Linked DNA regions of Pseudosulfitobacter sp. DSM 107133. The protein of the gene in region 2 binds, or shares a complex with, the protein of the main gene of each other region. Links are inferred from orthologs where the notes say so. Each region holds a gene or a part of one and is shown on either strand. Other genes may lie near its edges.

Region 1 (3,217 bases), 110 kb from region 2 along the record:
ACAGCAGGAACGCACGGTCAATCGACGCCTCGGGCAGCACGTCGAACATATCGCGCACGTCCCCCGGATAGACCGCCAGATTGTCGACCTTGGCCTTGCGGAACTTGCCCAGCAACATCGCAACACCGTTGATGTAGGGTTCGCAGCCGATGATCCCCACCTCGGGGTTCGCGGCGGCCTGGTGCACCATATGCTCACCCCCGCCAAAGCCGATTTCCAACCAGACAGGCTTGCCCCCGAACAGCCCCTGTAAATCCAGCGGCACGCGGTCGGGGTTCACGTCCCAGTCCACCGGCCCCGGGGACAGGGCGCTCAGGTTTTCTTCAAGATAACCTTCCTGGCTGGCCTTCAGGTGCTTGCCCTTGCGGCGGCCATAAAAGTTGCGGTGGGGGCGTGTTGGCGTGTTCATGGCGGCGGTTTAGCGCCAAGTTTCGAAATGCGCAACGCAACGTATCGCTTCCCTGCCCCGCCTGTCCTGCTAGCCTGTCCGGCAGAAAAGGGAGACCACCATGAGCCATGTCCACGTCGTTGCCGTCATCACTGCCACCCCCGGGCAGCGCGCAGAATTGCTGGAGAAATTCAACGCCAACGTTCCGGCTGTCCATGCCGAAGACGGCTGCATCAGTTACCGCGCCGTTACCGACACCCCCGATGTGGGGCCCTTCCAGACCCCCATCGGTGACGATACCTTTATGGTGATCGAGGAATGGGCCAGCCTTGATGCGTTGATGGCCCACGCCGTCGCACCCCATATGAAAGCCTATGGAAAAGCAACCAAAGACATGATTGCCGACCGCAAAATCCACGTCCTCAGCCCCAGCTGAACAAAAAGAGGCGGCGCCTTGACCGGCACCGCCCCAATTCTTTTGGCCCCAAATATCCCGGGGGAGCGCCAAAGGCGCGGGGGCAGCGCCCCCTTAAACAGCCGCTTTCAAAGCCGCCACCAGATCGGTGTTTTCCCAGCTGAACCCGCCATCCGCATCCGGCGCGCGGCCAAAGTGGCCATAGGCCGCCGTGCGCTGATAAATCGGCTTGTTCAGGCTCAGATGTTCCCGAATCCCGCGCGGAGTCAGGTCCATGACCTTTTCGATGGCCGCTTCGATCGCCGCAGGCTTGACCGCGCCAGTGTCGAAAGTATCGCAATAGATCGACAGCGGTTTGCTGACGCCAATGGCATAGCTCAGCTGGATCGTGCATTTGTCCGCCAGCCCCGCAGCCACCACGTTCTTGGCCAGATAGCGCGCCGCATAGGCCGCCGAACGGTCTACCTTGGTCGGGTCTTTCCCCGAAAACGCACCGCCGCCATGCGGCGCCGCACCGCCATAGGTGTCCACAATGATCTTGCGGCCGGTCAGGCCCGCGTCACCATCGGGGCCGCCGATCACGAACTTGCCCGTTGGGTTGACGTGCCATTTCGTTTCTGCGGTCAGCCAGCCGTCGGGCAGCACTTCGGTGATGTAGGGTTCGACAATCGCGCGGATGTCGGCGCTGGTCAGGTTGGGGTCCAGATGTTGTGTGGACAGCACCAGCGAAGACACGCCCACCGGCTTGCCGTTTTCATAGCGCACCGACAGCTGGCTTTTGGCGTCGGGGCCAAGGGCCGGCTCGGTGCCGTTCTTGCGCACTTCGGCCAGACGTCGCAGGATCGCATGGGCGTATTGGATCGGGGCGGGCATCAGCGCGTCGGTTTCGTTGGTGGCAAAGCCGAACATGATCCCCTGATCGCCTGCGCCCTCTTCCTTGTCCGTGGCCGCATTCACCCCTTGGGCGATATGTGCGGACTGTTCGTGCAGCAGGTTGGTGATTTCGCAGGTTTTCCAGTGGAACTTGTCCTGCTCGTAACCGATATCGCGAATGCAATCGCGCGCAATGTCCTCGATCCGCTCCATGTATTCATGCAACTTGTCCTGATCCGACAGACCGATTTCGCCGCCGATCACCACGCGGTTTGTGGTCGCAAAGGTCTCGCAGGCGACGCGCGCTTCGGGTTCCTCACTCAGCAGCGCATCCAGCACCGCGTCGGAAATACGGTCACACACTTTATCAGGATGGCCCTCGGAAACGGATTCCGAGGTGAAGGTATAATTATTTCGGGACATGAAGCGCTCCAATGAAAACCATGTGTCACGTCAGGAAGCCGTTGTGACACGTTCAATCCCGTTTATGGGCGACGGCGCAGGGCGTCAATCGAAATGCGGCGCGCCAAAAGCAGGCCGACCCCCAGCAACAGCAGCACAAGCACCGGCAGATCCCCCGTGCGCGCATAAAGCGTGAGGGGCAATGGCGCAGGCAAGCGGGCATCGACGTGGCCTGCCACATCCAGCGGCAAACTGTCCAGAACCTGCCCGCGCGGGCCGATCATCGCGGAGATGCCAGTATTGGCCGCGCGCGCCATCGGCAGCCCCTGTTCAATCGCCCGCATCCGCGCCTGCGCCAGATGTTGTTGCGGGCCGGCCCGTTTGCCAAACCATGCATCATTGGTGATCTGGACCAGAAAAGCCGGACGCTCGGGGGCAGCCCCGACATCCTGCGCAAAGACCGCCTCGTAGCAGATCAGCGGCAGGGCCTGCCCCAGCGCGCCCAGATCCACCATATGCGGGCCGGGGCCACGACCATACCCGCCCGCTGCTTCGGCCAGCCCTTTCAGCCCGACCCTGGACGCGAGATCGGTCAGCGGCATGTATTCCCCGAAGGGCACCAGATGGTACTTGTCGTAGATGTCGGTGACCTGCGCATCGCCGTTCACCACAACGAGCGAGTTGTAATACCAGTCCGCATCGCGCCGCTGAATGCCCAACACCACCGGCGCGCCGCGCGCGGCTATGGCGACTTCGTCCAGCACCGGCCGGGCGTATTCCAGCAGATAAGGCACCGCCGTTTCCGGCCAGATCACCAGATCAGGTTGCGGATCGGCTGCCGTGGCGTTCAGCAAACGGTTCATAAAGACCGGCAATTTTTCAGGATCAAACTTTTCCTGTTGTGGCGCATTGGGTTGCACCAAACGCACCACATGCGGCGTCATGTCCGGCACCGGCAGCGACATCGGCCACAGCACAGAGGCCAGCGCCAGCACAGCAGGCGGTAACACCAGCAGTGGACGGTCAAGCAACCTTGCCAGCATAGCAGCGCCCGCGCACAGCAACAGCATCATGCCATAGGGCCCGACCCAGGCCAGTCCCTGCCCCACAGGCGTATCAAGCAATCCCTGTGGCAGCAT
Region 2 (3,284 bases):
GTCGGTGCGGTGCCGCGCAGCGCACCCCAACCGAACATGGTGATCTGCACCACCCCGAACAGGATCAGCGCGCCCAGCCCTGCATCCAGCACCACATAGGACAGCGAAAACCCGGCCATATAGGCCGCCAATGACAGCGCCCCCGGCACCCGCGCACGGCGGAACAACGGCAGCGGTGTGCCCCGCACGCTCAGCACCATGCACAGGATCACGATGCCCGCGACCACCCGGATCAGAGCAAAGCTGGCGGCATCAATGCTGCCACTGCCGACAGCAGCGCGGTTCAGCACCGAGTTGGCCGCGAATGCCGTCATCGTGAGGGCGGTGAGAAGCGCAAGTTTCATTCTGGTGCCCGTTTATCCAAAGGCTTTCGGATACTTCAAAGCGACCGCAGGCACATCCGTCCCTGGCCCCGCAATCATTGTATACGTCAAGGGATAGGGCGATGTCAGTCCCTGTGCGCGGGCCTGCGAAAATCCGGCCCGTTCGTAAAACGACACCTGCCCCAGCACGACAACATAGGTTTCGCTCAGTCGCGCCCATTCGCTCAGCATACCCATCATCCGGCGCCCCAACCCATGGCCCTGACGGTCGGGGGCTACGGCGACAGGGGCCAGACACAACCAGCCCTGCGGCGCGACCATATGGGACAGGGCATAATACCCCGCGATCCGGCCATCCCAGGTGGCCACGCTTTCGCCCGCCATCGCACCGGCCTTGCGCAGCGCGTGCACCAGCTCCGCCTCGGCCGGGCCGTCAAAGGCGCTGCGCAACAGCGCGTCTACCGCGTCCTCTTCACCGCGCCGCAATTCGCGCGAGAAATCCGGTCCGATCAGCATAGGCTGCCCTCCTGAATGGCATATGAAAAAAGGGGCCGCCCGCAGGCAGCCCCTTCTTATAGAACAAAGCGTTCGGTGAGGAACGGCAGATTACATCATGCCGCCCATGCCGCCCATGCCACCCATATCGGGCATGCCGCCGCCGCCATTGTCTTTCGACGGCTTGTCGGCAACCATGGCTTCGGTGGTGATCAGCAAAGCTGCAACCGATGCCGCATCCTGCAGTGCGGTGCGCACCACTTTGGCAGGGTCGATCACGCCGAACTTGAACATGTCGCCATATTCTTCGGTCTGCGCGTTGAAACCGAATGTCAGGTCGCTGCTTTCACGGATCTTGCCCGCAACAACAGCGCCGTCGACGCCAGCGTTCTCAGCAATCTGACGCAGCGGTGCTTCCACGGCCTTGCGCACGATGCTGATACCAACGTCCTGGTCGTTGTTGTCGCCTTTGAACCCTTCCAGCACTTTGCCGGCTTGGACCAGGGCAACACCACCACCCACAACGATACCTTCCTGAACAGCGGCACGTGTCGCGTTCAGAGCATCGTCAACGCGGTCTTTGCGTTCTTTGACTTCGATTTCCGACATGCCGCCCACGCGGATCACGGCAACACCGCCTGCCAGCTTGGCAACGCGCTCTTGCAGCTTTTCACGGTCGTAGTCGGATGTGGTTTCTTCGATCTGGTTACGGATCTGGGCAACGCGTGCCTCGATCTCGGCCTTCTCGCCAGCGCCGTCAACAACGGTGGTTTCGTCTTTGGTGATCGAAACTTTCTTGGCCGAACCCAGCATGTCCATGGTGACGGACTCCAGCTTCATGCCCAGATCTTCCGAGATCACCTGACCGCCTGTGAGGATCGCAAGGTCTTGCAGCATCGCTTTGCGGCGATCGCCGAAACCGGGCGCTTTCACAGCAGCGATTTTCAGACCGCCGCGCAGTTTGTTGACCACGAGTGTCGCCAGCGCTTCGCCTTCGACATCTTCCGCGATGATCAGCAGGGGTTTTTGCGACTGGATGACTTGCTCCAGCAGCGGAACCATCGGCTGCAGGCTCGAGAGTTTTTTCTCGTGCAGCAGGATGATCACGTCTTCCAGCTCGACAGTCATCTTGTCGGCGTTGGTTACAAAATAGGGGCTCAGGTAGCCACGGTCGAACTGCATACCTTCGACAACAACGGTTTCTGTTTCCAGACCCTTGTTTTCTTCGACGGTGATAACACCTTCGTTGCCGACTTTTTGCATCGCGTCGGCAATCTGGCGACCGATTTCTTTTTCGCCGTTGGCCGAGATGGTGCCAACCTGAGCAACTTCGTCGCTGTCGGTCACGTCACGTGCGGCGGCCTTGATCGCTTCGACGACTTTGGCTGTTGCCATGTCGATGCCGCGCTTCAGGTCCATCGGGTTCATGCCGGCGGCAACCGATTTCATGCCTTCGCGCACGATCGCCTGGGCCAGAACTGTGGCGGTTGTTGTACCGTCGCCAGCTTCGTCGTTGGTCCGGGAAGCAACTTCCTTGACCATTTGTGCGCCCATGTTTTCGAACTTGTCTTCCAGTTCGATTTCCTTGGCAACCGATACACCGTCCTTGGTGATGCGCGGTGCGCCAAAGGATTTGTCCAGAACAACGTTACGGCCTTTGGGGCCCAGTGTAACCTTGACGGCGTCAGCAAGGATGTTGACACCTTTCAGGATCTTGTTGCGGGCTTCGCTGTCAAATTTGACGTCCTTAGCAGCCATGATTTTTCTCCTTTGAGAATGTGTAGGTCAATGAGGGTCAGAGCAGGCGTGGCGCTTACTCGATGATCCCCATGATGTCCGATTCTTTCATCATCAGCAGTTCTTCGCCTGCGACGGTGACTTCGGTGCCCGACCATTTGCCGAACAGAATTTTGTCGCCTGGCTTGACGGCCATTTCGATCAGCTCGCCGCTGTCTTTGCGGGCGCCTTCGCCAACCGAAACAACTTCGCCTTCCGAGGGCTTTTCCTTCGCGCTATCGGGAATAATCAACCCGCCAGCAGTTTTCTCTTCGCTTTCCGTGCGGCGAACCAGCACGCGGTCATGAAGCGGTTTCAATGCCATCTTTGCAGCTCCTTAAGGCTCAAAGTTACTCCCTTGCAGGGCACCTTGGTACCCCGTGTTAGCACTCAGCTCGTCCGAGTGATAACGACGCATAGCTAGGGATGTGCGGCAAGGCTGTCAACAGGTGTGTTTGCAATTTTTGCGTTGCTTTTTCAGGGTCGCCCCTTTGCCTTCGCAGCCCAAGGACATAGCGTGGCCTGACACTGACCAAGAGGCCCTTGATGATGCTGCGCACCCTTGTTTTCACGCTCGCCCTGCTGCTGCCGCAGATGGCGGTTGCCACCTGTAACGGCACCGATCTGCGCACCCGTCTGACTGCGGATCAGACCGCGGACCTGGACGCGCTGATGCGCGACATGCCCTAC

What was found.
Region 1: the proteins of groL (region 2) and metK are in contact, whole or in part, in a cryo-EM structure (PDB 8P4O), measured with the Escherichia coli proteins. The link is inferred for Pseudosulfitobacter sp. DSM 107133 from one-to-one orthologs.

The regions. Positions count from the first base shown.
Region 1 is NZ_CP085154.1:2,730,791-2,734,007, forward strand. What follows is about bases 9-2,905. They hold metK (methionine adenosyltransferase), read right to left. Parts: upstream 2,100-2,905; coding sequence 918-2,099; downstream 9-917. Other genes in these bases: DSM107133_RS13440 (tRNA (guanine(46)-N(7))-methyltransferase TrmB), read right to left, coding at 9-409; DSM107133_RS13445 (putative quinol monooxygenase), read left to right, coding at 510-824; lnt (apolipoprotein N-acyltransferase), read right to left, coding at 2,162-2,905. Outside these bases: more of DSM107133_RS13440, read right to left, coding at 1-8; more of lnt, read right to left, coding at 2,906-3,217. UniProt on the Escherichia coli protein: Catalyzes the formation of S-adenosylmethionine (AdoMet) from methionine and ATP.
Region 2 is NZ_CP085154.1:2,838,662-2,841,945, forward strand. Bases 254-3,217 are described here. They hold groL (chaperonin GroEL), read right to left. Parts: upstream 2,577-3,217; coding sequence 930-2,576; downstream 254-929. Other genes in these bases: DSM107133_RS13990 (DMT family transporter), read right to left, coding at 254-344; DSM107133_RS13995 (N-acetyltransferase), read right to left, coding at 357-839; DSM107133_RS14005 (co-chaperone GroES), read right to left, coding at 2,632-2,919; DSM107133_RS14010 (TraB/GumN family protein), read left to right, coding at 3,141-3,217. In the rest of the region: more of DSM107133_RS13990, read right to left, coding at 1-253; more of DSM107133_RS14010, read left to right, coding at 3,218-3,284.